DNA from 3 places in the Streptomyces sp. NPDC050147 genome. Region 2 is predicted to be linked to each of the others. Evidence: riboswitches for the same ligand, from Rfam matches in the RefSeq annotation. Region 2 holds a riboswitch; each other region holds the start of a gene.
The links. A riboswitch is a leader RNA that binds a small molecule or an ion and turns the genes downstream of it on or off. The one in region 2 is predicted to bind thiamine pyrophosphate.

Region 1 (4,758 bases), on a different contig from region 2:
CCGCCGAGCGCAAGGAAGCCGTCGCCGCCGTCGGCGAGAAACCGTTTCGCGCCAAGCAGCTCTCGCAGCACTACTTCGCGCGGTACGCGCACGACCCGGAGCAGTGGACCGACATTCCCGCCGGTGCGCGCGGAAAGCTCCAGGAAGCGCTGCTTCCCGAGCTGATGTCCGTGGTGCGGCACATCAGCTGTGACGACGACACCACCCGCAAGACGCTGTGGCGCCTGTTCGACGGGACGCTCGTCGAGTCCGTGCTCATGCGCTATCCGGACCGCGTGACGATGTGCATCTCGTCGCAGGCCGGCTGCGGGATGAACTGCCCGTTCTGTGCGACGGGGCAGGCCGGACTCGACCGGAATCTGTCGACCGCCGAGATCGTGCACCAGATCGTGGACGGGATGCGGGCGCTCAGGGACGGAGAGATCCCGGGCGGCCCGGCGCGGCTCTCGAACATCGTCTTCATGGGGATGGGTGAGCCGCTCGCCAACTACAACCGCGTGACCGGTGCCATCCGCAGGCTCACGGACCCCGAGCCTGACGGCGTCGGTCTCTCGCAGCGCGGCATCACCGTGTCGACGGTCGGCCTGGTGCCCGCCATCCACCGGTTCGCCGACGAGGGCTTCAAGTGCCGCCTCGCCATCTCGCTGCACGCGCCCGACGACGAGCTCCGCGACACCCTCGTACCCGTGAACACGCGGTGGAACGTGCGTGAGGTGCTTGAGGCGGGCTGGGAGTACGCCGCCAAGTCGGGGCGCCGCCTCTCCATCGAGTACGCGCTGATCCGGGACATCAACGACCACGCCTGGCGCGGTGACCGGCTCGGGCGGCTGCTCAAGAACAAGCCCGTGCACGTGAACCTGATCCCGCTGAACCCGACGCCGGGCTCGAAGTGGACGGCATCGCGGCCGGAGGACGAGAAGGCCTTCGTGGACGCCATCGCCGCTCATGGGGTGCCTGTCACGGTTCGTGACACCCGTGGTCAGGAGATCGACGGGGCGTGCGGTCAGCTCGCCGCGTCCGAGCGTTAGTCTGGCCGGAAGACATCTTCATATTCCGACAGGGGAGCGCCACAGCGCTGAGAGTGCGGCAGCCAAGGACAGGTTGGCCGCAGACCCTCTGAACCTTGCCCGGGTCATTCCGGGTAGGAAGTTCGGTCATCACTCAAGCTGTTGCGCCCTGCCCGCGGCCCCTTCCGGTCCGCGGGCAGGGCCGCGTCTCTTCCTGGTCACTCCAGGAGGAATGAACTCAGTTGAACTCAGTGAGCACCACCAAGAAGATCACCGTCACCGCGATCGCGGCTGCCCTCGGGCTCGTCGCGCTCTCCGCGTGCGGCAGCTCGTCCGACAGCGGCGACAAGGCCGACTCCAAGAGCGTCACGCTGGTCAGCCATGACTCCTTCAACGTCTCCAAGGACGTACTGAAGGCGTTCGAGAAGAGCTCCGGTTACAAGGTCAACGTCCTCAAGGACGGGGACGCGGGTGCCGCCGTGAACAAGGCGATCCTGTCGAAGGACAACCCGCAGGGCGATGTCTTCTTCGGCGTCGACAACACCCTGCTCTCCCGCGCGCTCGACAACGGCCTCTTCCAGTCGTACGAGGCCAAGGGCTCAGATCAGGTTCTTCCGCAGTTCCGCGTCGATCAGGGCAAGCACCGGGTCACGCCCGTCGACAGTGGCGACATCTGTGTCAACTACGACAAGAAGTACTTCGCCGACAAGAAGCTGGCGCCGCCGAAGTCCTTCGAGGATCTGACCAAGCCCGCCTACAAGGACTTGCTGGTCACCGAGAACGCCTCGACCTCGTCGCCCGGCCTCGGGTTCCTGCTCGGCACCGCCGCCCAGTACGGCGACGAGGGCTGGCAGGGCTACTGGAAGAAGCTCAAGAGCAACGGCGTCAAGGTCGTCGACGGCTGGGAGCAGGCGTACAACGAGGAGTTCTCCGGCTCCGCGGGCGGCAAGAAGGCCAAGGGTGAGCGGCCGCTCGTCGTCTCCTACGCCTCGTCGCCGCCCGTCGAGGTGCTCTACGCCAAGCCGCAGCCCAAGGAGGCGCCGACCGGCGTCGCGACCGGTACCTGCTTCCGGCAGGTCGAGTACGCGGGTCTGCTGAGCAACGCCGGGAACGAGAAGGGCGGCAAGGCGCTGCTCGACTTCCTGATCAGCAGCGAGTTCCAGGAGGACATGCCGCTGAACATGTTCGTGAACCCTGTGCGCGAGAACGCCGAGCTGCCCCAGCTGTTCGTCGAGCACGGCGCGAAGATCGACAAGCCGGAGACCATGGCCCCGAAGAAGATCGCCGACAACCGCGAGCAGTGGGTCAAGTCGTGGACCTCGCTCGTACTGAAGTAAAGGACCCGGCCCGCAAGGACCGTAAGGGATCCACCCGAGGGAGCGCGGCGCGGCTCGGCCTGATGGCCGTGCCCGTCGCCTTCTTCGCGGTCTTCTTCGCCTATCCGGTCTCCGCGATCGTCGCGCGCGGCCTGAAGGTGGGCGGACAGTGGCAGTTCGGGCGGATCGCGGACGTCATCGGGCAGTCCGACGTCCGGCACGTGCTGTGGTTCACCACCTGGCAGGCGCTCGCCTCGACCGCGCTCACGCTGCTGATCGCGCTCCCCGGCGCGTACGTCTTCGCGCGCTTCGAGTTCAGGGGCAAGCAGATCCTGCGGGCGGTCGTCACGGTGCCGTTCGTGCTGCCGACGGTCGTCGTCGGGACGGCGTTCCTCGCGCTGCTCGGCCGGGGCGGGCTGCTCGACGAGATGTGGGGCGTGCGGCTCGACACCACCGTGTGGGCGATTCTGCTCGCGCATGTCTTCTTCAATTACGCCGTTGTCGTACGGACCGTCGGCGGGCTCTGGTCGCAGCTCGACCCGCGTCAGGAGGAGGCCGCGCGGATGCTCGGCGCCTCGCGGTGGACCGCCTGGCGGACGGTGACCCTGCCCGCGCTCGGTCCCGCGGTCGCCGCGGCGTCCCTCATGGTCTTCCTGTTCACGTTCACCTCGTTCGGTGTCGTGCAGATCCTCGGCGGGCCCGCGTACTCCACGCTCGAAGTCGAGATCTACCGGCAGACCGCCCAGCTTCTCGACTTGTCGACGGCCGCCGTCCTGACCATCGTGCAGTTCGCGGCGGTCGGCGTGATCCTCGCCGTGCACGCGTGGACCGTGCGCAGGCGGGAGACCGCCCTGAAGCTGGTCGACGCCTCCGCGGTCGCGCGGCGACCGCGCGGCGCGGGGCAGTGGACGCTGCTCGCCGGGGTCATGGTCACGATCGCCGTGCTGATCCTGCTGCCGCTCGGAGTGCTGATCGAGCGGTCGCTGAGCGGGCCCGACGGTTACGGCTTCACGTACTTCAGGGAGCTGACATCGGCGGACGGCGGGGCGTTCCTCGTCCCGCCGATCGAGGCCGTCTGGAATTCGCTGCAGTACGCGCTCGCCGCCACCGCCATCGCCCTGGTGATCGGCGGGCTCGCCGCGGCGGCGCTCACCCGGAGAGCCGGTCGCCTGGTGCGCGGCTTCGACGCGCTGCTGATGCTGCCGCTCGGGGTGTCCGCGGTGACGGTCGGCTTCGGCTTCCTGATCACACTGGACAAGCCGCCGCTGGACCTGCGGGCGACGTGGATTCTGGTGCCGCTCGCGCAGGCGCTGGTGGGCGTGCCCTTCGTCGTACGCACCATGCTTCCCGTCCTGCGTGCGGTGGACGGACGCCTGCGTGAGGCGGCCGCCGTGCTCGGAGCCTCGCCGCTGCGGGCGTGGCGGGAGGTCGACCTGCCGATGGTGCGCAGGGCGCTGCTCATCGCCGCCGGGTTCGCCTTCGCCGTGTCCCTGGGGGAGTTCGGCGCGACCGTGTTCATCGCGCGGCCGGACAACCCGACCCTTCCGGTCGCGGTGGCGCGGCTCCTGGGGCGGGCGGGCGAGCTCAACTACGGGCAGGCGATGGCACTTTCGACGATCTTGATGGTGGTGTGCGCGGTGTCGCTGCTGCTGCTCGAACGGCTCCGTACCGACCGGACGACTGGGGAGTTCTGATGAGTGCGGGTGTAGGCGCGGGTGCGGGGCTGCTGACGCTGGCCGATGCGACGGTGCGGTTCGGGGCGCGTGCCGTGCTCGACCGGGTCGGGCTCGCGGTCGACAAGCACGAGATCGTGTGCGTCCTCGGGCCCAGCGGCAGCGGCAAGTCGACGCTGCTGCGCGCGGTCGCGGGCCTCCAGGAGCTCGACGCCGGGCGGATTCTGCTCGACGGCCGCGATCAGCGGGGCGTGCCCGCGCACAAGCGTGGGGTCGGCCTGATGTTCCAGGACCATCAGCTGTTTCCGCAGCGCGACGTAGCGGGCAATGTCGCCTTCGGGCTGCGCATGCGTGGGGCGTCCCGGGGAGAACAGGCCGACCGGGTGGCCGAGTTGCTCGAACTGGTGGGGCTGCCGGGTGCCCAGCGCCGGGCTGTCGCCTCGCTCTCGGGTGGAGAGCAGCAGCGGGTGGCTCTCGCGCGGGCGCTCGCGCCGAGGCCGCGGTTGCTGATGCTCGATGAACCGCTCGGGCAGCTCGACCGTTCGCTGCGGGAGCGCCTCGTGGTCGAACTCCGCGAGCTCTTCGACGAGTTGGGTACGACGGTCCTTGCGGTCACGCACGACCAGGGCGAGGCGTTCGCGCTCGGGGACCGGGTCGTGGTGATGCGGGACGGGCGGATCGCCCAGTCCGGTACGCCACTTGAGGTCTGGCGGCATCCGGCGGACGAGTTCGTGGCGCGGTTCCTGGGCTTCGACAACATCG
Region 2 (4,758 bases):
TGATGACTCCGGTCTTCACGTCATCACGGTTGGGCAGGCCCAGGTGCTCCTTGGGCGTGACGTAGCAGAGCATCGCCGTGCCCCACCAGCCGATCATCGCGGCGCCGATGCCGGAGGTGATGTGGTCGTACGCGGGCGCGATGTCGGTGGTCAGCGGGCCGAGGGTGTAGAACGGCGCCTCCTCGCAGATCTCCTGCTGAAGGTCGATGTTCTCCTTGATCTTGTGCATCGGGACGTGACCCGGGCCCTCGATCATGGTCTGTACGTTATGACGCTTGGCGATCGTGTTGAGTTCCCCGAGGGTGCGCAGCTCGGCGAACTGCGCCTCGTCGTTGGCGTCCGCGATCGAACCGGGGCGCAGACCGTCGCCGAGCGAGTACGTCACGTCGTACGAGGCGAGGATCTCGCAGAGCTCCTCGAAGTTCTCGTAGAGGAAGCTCTCCTTGTGGTGCGCGAGACACCAGGCCGCCATGATCGAGCCACCGCGCGAGACGATGCCGGTCTTGCGGTTGGCGGTCAGCGGGACGTACGGAAGGCGCACGCCCGCGTGCACCGTCATGTAGTCCACGCCCTGTTCGGCCTGCTCGATGACCGTGTCCTTGTAGATCTCCCAGGTCAGCGCCTCGGCCTGGCCATCGACCTTCTCCAGGGCCTGGTAGAGCGGCACGGTCCCGATGGGGACGGGGGAGTTGCGCAGGACCCACTCGCGGGTGGTGTGGATGTTGCGCCCGGTGGACAGGTCCATGACCGTGTCGGCGCCCCACTTGGTCGCCCAGGTCATCTTGTCCACCTCCTCCTCGATGGAGGAGGTGACCGCGGAGTTGCCGATGTTGGCGTTGACCTTCACCAGGAACTTCTTGCCGATGATCATCGGCTCGATCTCCGGGTGGTTGACGTTGGCGGGGATCACCGCCCGGCCCGCGGCGACCTCGGCGCGCACGACCTCGGGGTCGAGGTTCTCGCGGATCCCGATGAACTCCATCTCGGGCGTGATCTCGCCACGGCGGGCGTACGCGAGCTGTGACACCGCCTGGCCCCCGCGGCCCCGGCGCGGCTGGCGCGGACGGCCGGGGAAGACCGCGTCGAGGTTCTTCAGGCCTCCGCGCGGCGAGGTGTGCTTGATCCCGTCGTCCTCGGGGCGGGGCGGGCGGCCCACGTACTCCTCGGTGTCGCCGCGGGCGATGATCCAGTTCTCGCGCAGCGGCGCGAGGCCCCTGCGGACGTCGGTGTCGATGGACTCGTCGGTGTACGGCCCCGAAGTGTCGTACAGGGTCACGGCCTTGCCGTTGGTGAGGTGCACCTGGCGGACCGGCACCCGCAGGTCGGGGCGCGAGCCCTCGACGTACGCCTTGTGCCAGCCGATGGACTTCCCGGCCTCCGCCTCGACGGTGTTCTCGTCGCTGCTGGAGGCAGGCGTGCGTGCGTCCGATGTGGTCATGAGACCTACTCCCTACGCCGGCATTACCCGGTAACAGGTTCGGCGGTCGACGCAGCGGATTCCGTACGGCTCGTGCACTTTTTGTGCCGCTTCGTACGGAGTTCAGCGCCCTCTCAGCCCGGTGCTCCGAGCTCCCGCGATTGCAAAGGTGACACCACGCTAGCGTCATGTCGGGCGCGCTGAACAGAGGGCCCCCTCCGTTCTTGCGATGATCGGTCAGTGACCACCACACAGCCGCCGTCCCAGCCGCCCGTCCCGAACCGTCCCCCGGACCCGCACGGGCACTCCCACAGCCACGGTCCTGCCGCGCCGGTATCGAAGCATCTGCGCAAGGTCATCGCCGCCGTGCTGATTCCTTTCGCCACGGCGGTGGTCGTGGGCCTCGCGGTGCTCTGGCCCGGCGGCGCGCCCGGCCATGAGCGCACCGGAGTCGGCTTCGACCGCCAGACCCAGTCGGCCGACGTGACGAAGGTGCAGGAGCTCCCCTGCAAGGACGTGAACGCCTCACAGACCCCGCCCAACGGTGACACCTCCACCGCCGAAGGGCAGTCCGCGGAGTCCCGCGCGAAGGGCATCTGCAAGAAGGCGACGATCGAGGTGACCAGCGGCAAGGACAAGGGCCGCACCTTCACCGAGATCGTCCAGCCGGACTCACCGCGGCAGTTGCGCCAGGGCCAGCAGGTGGTGGTCGCCTACGAGCCCACGGCCCCCGAGGCGCTGCAGTACGCGGTCACCGACGTGAACCGCAAGTTCCCCATGGCGCTGCTCGCCGGGATCTTCGCGCTCGCCGTCGTCGTGGTGGGACGGCTGCGCGGCGTCATGGCCCTGGTCGCCCTGGCGTTGAGCTTCCTGGTCCTGACGTTCTTCATCCTGCCGGCGATCCTGCAGGGCTCGAACCCGCTGGTCGTGGCGGTGATCGGGGCCAGCGCCATCATGCTGATCGCGCTCTACCTGTGCCACGGCCTCACAGCGCGTACGTCGGTCGCGGTCCTCGGCACGCTGATCTCACTGCTCCTCATCGGACTGCTCGGTTCGCTCTTCATCGGCTGGGCCTCGCTGACCGGCAACACGGACGACAACACCGGCCTGATCCACGGCCTGTACCCGTCCATCGACATGAGCGGCCTGTTGCTCGCCGGCGTCATCATCGGCTCCCTCGGCGTGCTCGACGACGTGACGGTGACGCAGACGTCCGCGGTCTGGGAACTGCACCAGGCCAACCCCACGATGGGGTGGCGCGGTCTGTACGGCGCCGCCATCCGCATCGGCCGCGACCACATCGCCTCGGTCGTCAACACCCTGGTGCTTGCCTACGCGGGCGCCGCGCTGCCCCTGCTGCTGCTCTTCTCCATCGCCCAGAGCAGCGTGGGCACCGTGGCCAACAGCGAGCTGGTGGCCGAGGAGATCGTGCGCACGCTGGTCGGCTCGATCGGCCTGGTCGCCTCTGTGCCGGTGACGACAGCGCTCGCGGCCCTGGTGGTCTCGGCTGACCGTTCGGCCGCCACAGCCCGGCCAGCGGGCGCGAACCACCCGGGAGGCACGAACCCCCCGGGCGCCACCGACGCGCACGGAGACGGTGCCACCCGCACGACTCCCGCCCCCAAGCAGAGCCGCGGCGGAAAGGGCCGCCGCCGCAAGGCCTGAACGGAAGAGGTGCCGCCGGAAGGCCAGGGCGTGCGGAAGGGACGCCGCCGCAAGGCCAGACCGGCCGATGCCGCAAGGCCAGAGCGGCCGATGCCACGAAATGCAGCAATCTGCCGTACGGCTGCGCCACTTGTCCTCCGGAGTCAGCCCGCGCTCTGCTCCTCGGCGAGGATCCGGTCCAGCGCCTCGTCCAGGTGTGTATCGAAGTCGGCGAGCGCCCGCTCCTGCCCCAGCGGAACCAGCTTGTCCGTACGGTCCAGGAAGGCGAGCAGCGGCGGAATCCCCACCCGGAACAGCGCCTGGTCCGTGGCGACCTGGAGCCGGATGAGCACCTCGTCCAGCAGCTCCGGGTCGGTGGGGGCGATGTGCACGTCCCCGTCACCGCACGCCCCGCCCACCCCGTCGACCAACAGCTCGCGACCGAAGGCCCAGGTCACCGGCGCGTCTCCGGGGAGGTGAAAGGTCAGCCGGACGGCGTAGGGATCGTCGGTTTCATATCGCAGCTCCACCGGGATGCGAAACGACAACTCCTCGGAAACGAGGAAGCTCATCATGACCTCTGCCTGGACCGACTCGCGCATCGCCCGCCTACCCCGTCGCTAAAGCTCGACTGGCCAGGAACCAACTCCCTGACACTCATGGCATCTTGCTTAACGTACACATCAGATCACAAGGAGTGAGTTTTCAGATGCTGATAGAGAAAGCAAGTGTCCTTAACAGTCTTCCGATCTCGCCCTGCAAACGCTCGGCGGCGGGGAGCAGTCGGTCCGCCTGAGAGACCGGGACGGAAATCGCCATCGTGGCAGCCGTGTTACCCACAGTGATCGGAATCGCCGCGCAAACCGTCCCCAATGCGTACTCCTGCCGCTCCACCACGGGCTGCATCCGGCCCATCGCGTCGAGGCGGCGGATGAGAGTGCGGTCGTCACGGACCGAGTAGCGGGTGACCGACTGCACCGGATAGCGGGAGAGGTGGTCCTGCCGCTGTTCGTCGTCGAGTTGGGAGAGCAGACATTGCCCGATCGCATGGGCGTGTCCGGTCTCGCGGAAGTCGGCCCATTCCTCCACCGCCGGATTCCCCGGCGTGTCGGCGACGGCAACGACCTCGATCTCGCCCTCGCGATAGACGGCGAAGTACACCGGCACGCCGATCGCGTCCCGCCAGTGCTCCAGGGCCTCACCGATCATGCCGCGACGATTCTGCTGTGCCCCGCTCGCACTCAGCCGCTCGGCCGCCTCGCCGAGCACGAACAGGCCCTTCTCCCGGCTCAGGTAGCCCTCGTGCGTCAGCGTCCGCAGCAGGTGATACGCCGTGGGCAGTGCGAGCCCGGCCTCCCGGGCCAACTGCTTGGCCGGCGCCCCCTCCTGGTGCGCGGAAGCGGCTTCCAGCAGACGCATCGCCCGCTGCACCGAGCCAATGAGAGTGGGCGCGGTGGCAGTTGAGGTCGACACGGCCGACGTCGCCGCGTACGCGGGGTCGTTGGACGAGATATCGGCGGGTGTGGCGTCAACCGTGGCCAAGGTTCACTCCCGAAAACGCGTGGGGGTCCCGCCCGTGCCCGGGGCTACACGGGTGGAAGCGTGATGCGCCCGCACGCGGGGCTCACCCCGCGTCGGTTTTCGGACTCTAACCGCTGGCCGCCGGCCCAAGGCGCCGCAGCAGAAAACTTCCCCCA
Region 3 (4,758 bases), on a different contig from region 2:
CTCGGCCATCAGGACCGGCTCCTGCGCCCGCGTCACGGCGGAGGCGAGCATCACACCGGCGCACCCCAGCTCCATGGCGAGCGCCGCGTCGGAGGCCGTCCCCGCGCCCGCGTCCAGGATCACCGGCACGCCCGCGCGCTCGACGATCAGCTGGAAGTTGTGCGGGTTGCGGATGCCGAGCCCGGACCCGATCGGAGAGCCGAGCGGCATGATCGCCGCGCACCCCGCGTCCTCCAGCTTCCGGGCGAGGACCGGGTCGTCGTTCGTGTACGGGAGGACCGTGAAGCCGTCGTCCACGAGAGTCTCCGCGGCGTCGATGAGCTCGATCGGGTCGGGCAGCAGCGTGCGCTCGTCCGCGATGACCTCCAGCTTGACCAGGTCGGTGCCGAGCGCCTCCCGCGCGAGCCGGGCGGTCAGGACGGCCTCGCCCGCGGTGAAGCAGCCCGCCGTGTTCGGCAGGACGCGGATGCCGAGCCGCTCGAGGACGGAGAGCACCGAGCCCTGCACTGCGGGATCCAGGCGGCGCATCGCCACCGTCGTCAGCTCCGTACCGGAGGCGACGAGAGAACGTTCGAGCACGTCGAGGCTGGGCGCACCGCCCGTACCCATGATCAGGCGGGAGGAAAGCGTGAGCCCGCCGATGACGAAGGGGTCGTCTGCCATGTCGGTTCAGCCTCCTTGGACGGCGGTGAGGACCTCGACGCGGTCCCCGTCGGCGAGCGGGGTGGTCGCCCACCGCGCGCGCGGGACGACGGTTTCGTTGAGCGCGGCGGCGACCCCGGAGGGGGCCGCGGTCAGCGTGGCGACGAGGGCTTCGAGCGTGGTGCCCGCGGCCACATCGCGTGCTTCTCCGTTCACGGAGACGGCTGTAACGGCTGGGAGAGTCATGCGGGCTGCTCCATGGAACGCTGCGTAAGGGGGTTACCGGCAAAGCGCAGGGGGGTGAACTCCCGCGCTTCGTCGGGCAGTTCACCGGTGGTGAGGGCATGGGCCAGTACGTCGCCGGTGACGGGCGTCAGCAGGACGCCGTTGCGGTAGTGCCCGGTGGCCAGCTGGAGGCCGGGGAGCGCGGTCGGGCCGAGCAGCGGCGCGTTGTCGGGGGAGCCGGGGCGCAGGCCCGCGCGGGTCTCCGTCAGCGGCAGTTCCGTGATGCCGGGTACGAGTTCGTGGGCGTCCCGAAGGAGCTCGTACACGCCGCCGGCCGTGACCGTCGTGTCCCAGCCGAGCTCCTCGCTGGTCGCGCCCACGACGAGCTCGCCGTTCTCGCGCGGCACCAGGTAGACGTGGCTGCCGCGCACCACGGCGCGCACGGTGCGGCTCAGGAACGGCGCGTACCGCCGCGGCACCGTGAGCCGCAGCACCTGGCCCTTCACGGGGCGCACGGGCGGCAGGACGCCCTCCGGGACCCCCGCCAGGCGCCCGCTGAGGCTGCCCGCCGCGAGCACGGTCTGACCGGCCTCCAGAGCGGTGCCGTCGGCGAGCACGACGCCGGTGGCCCGGTCGCCGGCCACCGACAGACGCTGCGCCCACGCGTGGTGGAAGACCACGCCCGCCCGCTCGCAGGCCACGAGGAGCGCCGCCGCGAGCCTGCGCGGGTCGACCTGATGATCGCCGTCGACCCGGAGGCCGCCCCGGACGCCCGGCGCGAGCATCGGCTCAAGGCGGCGGCACTCACGCCCGCTCAGCCACTCCGAGGCGAGCCCCGACTGCTGCTGAAGCGTGTGCAGCTCGCGCAGATGGGCACGGTCGTCGGAGTCGAGCGCGACGGCGAGCGTGCCGCACGCGCGGTAGCCGAGTTCGCGGCCGCTCGCCTCCGTCAGCTCGGCGGCGAACTCGGGATAGCGCCGCGCGGAGGCCACATTGAGGCCGAGCAGCGTCTGCTCCCCGTAGTGCAGCTCGGTGACGGCGGCCAGCATGCCCGCGGCCACCTGCGCCGCGCCGCCGCCGGGTTCGGGGTCCACGACGGCGACGGACAGGCCGCGCTGTGCCGCCCGCCAGGCCGTGACCAGGCCGATGATGCCGCCCCCGACGACAAGGACATCGGTCGTGCTCGTCGTACGGGGTGGTGTAGGTGGATGCATGGGTGTCCAGCCCCTCCCTTCGCCGGCATGACCCGGATCAGGTTCGTACGGTCGGAGGCCGTCCAGCCTCCCTCTCAGCCCGGTGCGTCCGGGCTCCCGCGAGTGCTCTGCACCGGCCACCCTAGCCCCTGGCGTTCGGCGGCAGTAGGGGGAGCTGTCCGGGTATGAGCAGTGACGGTGTGTCAGAGATCTCCTGGTCGAGCTCTGAGGTACGCCTCGTGCGCCGCCCTACAGTGATCGAGTGAGCGAGCAGCAGAGGCAGGAAGAGCGCCGGGTGGTCATCGTCGGCGCGGGGATGGCCGGGGTGCAGACCGCCGTGGCCCTGCGCGAGCAGGGGTTCGCCGGTGCGGTCACCCTGATCGGCGCGGAGCCCCACCAGCCGTACGACAGGCCGCCGTTGTCCAAGGCCGTGCTGCTCGGCAAGGCGGAGGGCTCCGCCTTCGACATCGACTTCGAGGCGCTCGGCATCGGCCTGAGCCTGGGCCACGAGGTCACGGGCGTCCGCCCGGCGGACCACGAACTGGACACCGCCCGCGGCCCGGTTCCCTACGACGCCCTGGTCATCGCCACCGGCGCCGAACCGATCCTGCTGCCCGGCGCCTCCGGAGTCCCCGGCGTCCACCTGCTGCGCACGCTCGACGACGCCGAGCGGCTGCGGCCCGTGCTCGCCGAGCAGCACCGCATCGTGGTCGTCGGCGCGGGCTGGATCGGCGCCGAGTTCGCGACCGCCGCACGCGAGGCGGGCTGCTCGGTCACCGTGGTCGAGGCCGCGGAGCGACCGCTGGCCGGGGCGCTGCCCGCGGAGGTCGCCGCCCCGATGGCGGCCTGGTACGCCGACTCCGGCGCCGAACTGCGCACCGGCGCGCGCGTGGACCGCGTCGAGCCCGGCAGTGTGCTCCTGGCCGACGGCACCCGGCTGCCCGCGGACGCGGTGGTCGTCGGCATCGGCGCACGCCCCGCCACGGGATGGCTCGCGGACTCCGGCATCGCGCTGGGCGCCCACCGGGAGATCCTCGCCGACGACCACCTGCGCACGTCGGAGCCCGATGTGTACGCGGTCGGCGACTGCGCCTCCTTCCCTTCGGGAAGATATGGCGAGCGTCTCCTCGTCCACCACTGGGACAACGCCCTCCAGGGGCCGCGCACGGCGGCGGCGAACATCATCGGCGAGACCCCTTCGGCGTACGACCCCGTCCCGTACTTCTGGTCCGAGCAGTTCGGCCGCTTCGTCCAGTACGCGGGCCATCACGCGTCCGCCGACGAGCTGGTGTGGCGCGGTGACCCCTCGGGCGTGGCCTGGACCGTGTGCTGGCTGCGGCAGGGGGCCCTGGTGGCCGTCCTCGCGGTGGGCCGCCCCAGGGACCTGGCGCAGGGCCGCAAACTGATCGAGGCGAGCGCCCGCCTCTCCGCCGAGCTGGCGTCGGACCCCTCGGTTCCGCTGAAGAAGGCACTGCGGCCGTAGCGGTGCCGCACGACCGGAGCCTCTGCTCGGCCGTTGTCGGTGCCCGGAGATACGCTTGACCCCGTGACCGAGATTGACGCAAAGACTGATGCTCTCGTCCCCGAGTGGCTCCACCTTCCCGACATCGCAGAAATGCTCGACGTCGAGGTGACGCGTGTGCGCCAGCTGGTCAAGGAGGGCCAGCTGATCGCCGTGCGCCGTGGTGAGAACCGCGCGCTCGCGGTGCCGGCCGCCTTCATCGACGGCGACAAGATCGTCAAGGGCCTCACCGGCACCCTGACGCTCCTGCGGGACGACGGCTTCAGCGACGAAGAGATGCTGGAGTGGCTCTTCACTCCCGACCCGACCCTGCCCGGCACCCCCGCGCAGGCCCTGAGCGAGAATCGCGGCACGGAGGTGAAGCGCCGCGCCCAGGCGCTCGCCGTCTGACCGAAACGGAAAACCGTCGCGCGCGGGCCGCGCGTCCCTCCGGGGACGCGTGGCCCGCGGGCCACCGACGACCGGGGGGACCTCTTCCATGGCCACCAAGCCTGCCCGCGAGCAGCTCGCCGACGCCCGCCTCTACCTGTGTGTGGACGCCCGCAAGCGCCAGGGAGACCTCCCCGAGTTCCTCGACGCCGTCCTCGGCGGCGGCGTCGACATCGTGCAGCTGCGGGACAAGGGCATGGAGGCCGCCGAGGAGCTCGAACACCTCCAGGTCTTCGCCGACGCCGCCCGCCGGCACGGCAAGCTCCTCGCGGTGAACGACCGCGCGGACGTCGCGCACGCCATCGGCGCCGACGTGCTGCACCTGGGACAGGGCGACCTGCCCGTGCCCGCGGCCCGCGCCGTCCTCGGCCAGGACGTTCTCATCGGCCGCTCCACGCACGCGGACACCGAGGCCGCCGCCGCGGCGACGCAGGACGGCGTGGACTACTTCTGCACCGGCCCCTGCTGGCCGACCCCCACCAAGCCCGGCCGGCACGCCCCCGGGCTCGACCTCGTCCGGTACACGGCCTCGCTCGGCACGGACCGCCCGTGGTTCGCCATCGGCGGCATCGACGCGGGCAACCTCGACCAGGTGCTCGAAGCGGGCGCCCGCCGCGTCGTCGTCGTACGGGCGATCACGGAGGCGGACGATCCGGGGGCCGCGGCCGCCGACTTCGCGAAGCGGCTGCGTACGGCCTGATCGGCGATCTTCGGCCAACCTTCGGCGAGGCTGTCCGCAGGGTGGAC

Region 1: another riboswitch for thiamine pyrophosphate. It lies ahead of AB0I94_RS18670 (thiamine ABC transporter substrate-binding protein); the one in region 2 lies ahead of thiC (phosphomethylpyrimidine synthase ThiC).
Region 3: another riboswitch for thiamine pyrophosphate. It lies ahead of thiO (glycine oxidase ThiO); the one in region 2 lies ahead of thiC (phosphomethylpyrimidine synthase ThiC).

Annotation. Positions count from the first base shown of each region.
Region 1 covers NZ_JBFALJ010000011.1:87,665-92,422, reverse strand. The annotation lists gene rlmN (23S rRNA (adenine(2503)-C(2))-methyltransferase RlmN) at 1-1,028, shown strand, start outside; TPP riboswitch at 1,049-1,166, shown strand; gene AB0I94_RS18670 (thiamine ABC transporter substrate-binding protein) at 1,259-2,344, shown strand; gene AB0I94_RS18665 (iron ABC transporter permease) at 2,407-4,017, shown strand; gene AB0I94_RS18660 (ABC transporter ATP-binding protein) at 4,017-4,758, shown strand, end outside.
Region 2 covers NZ_JBFALJ010000010.1:68,267-73,024, reverse strand. The annotation lists gene thiC (phosphomethylpyrimidine synthase ThiC) at 1-1,438, opposite strand, end outside; TPP riboswitch at 1,431-1,586, opposite strand; gene AB0I94_RS17460 (YibE/F family protein) at 1,658-3,082, shown strand; gene AB0I94_RS17455 (SsgA family sporulation/cell division regulator) at 3,226-3,663, opposite strand; gene AB0I94_RS17450 (IclR family transcriptional regulator C-terminal domain-containing protein) at 3,767-4,492, opposite strand.
Region 3 covers NZ_JBFALJ010000001.1:165,276-170,033, reverse strand. The annotation lists gene AB0I94_RS00765 (thiazole synthase) at 1-663, opposite strand, end outside; gene thiS (sulfur carrier protein ThiS) at 670-888, opposite strand; gene thiO (glycine oxidase ThiO) at 885-2,081, opposite strand; TPP riboswitch at 2,079-2,191, opposite strand; gene AB0I94_RS00750 (FAD-dependent oxidoreductase) at 2,323-3,543, shown strand; gene AB0I94_RS00745 (Rv2175c family DNA-binding protein) at 3,607-3,972, shown strand; gene thiE (thiamine phosphate synthase) at 4,061-4,711, shown strand.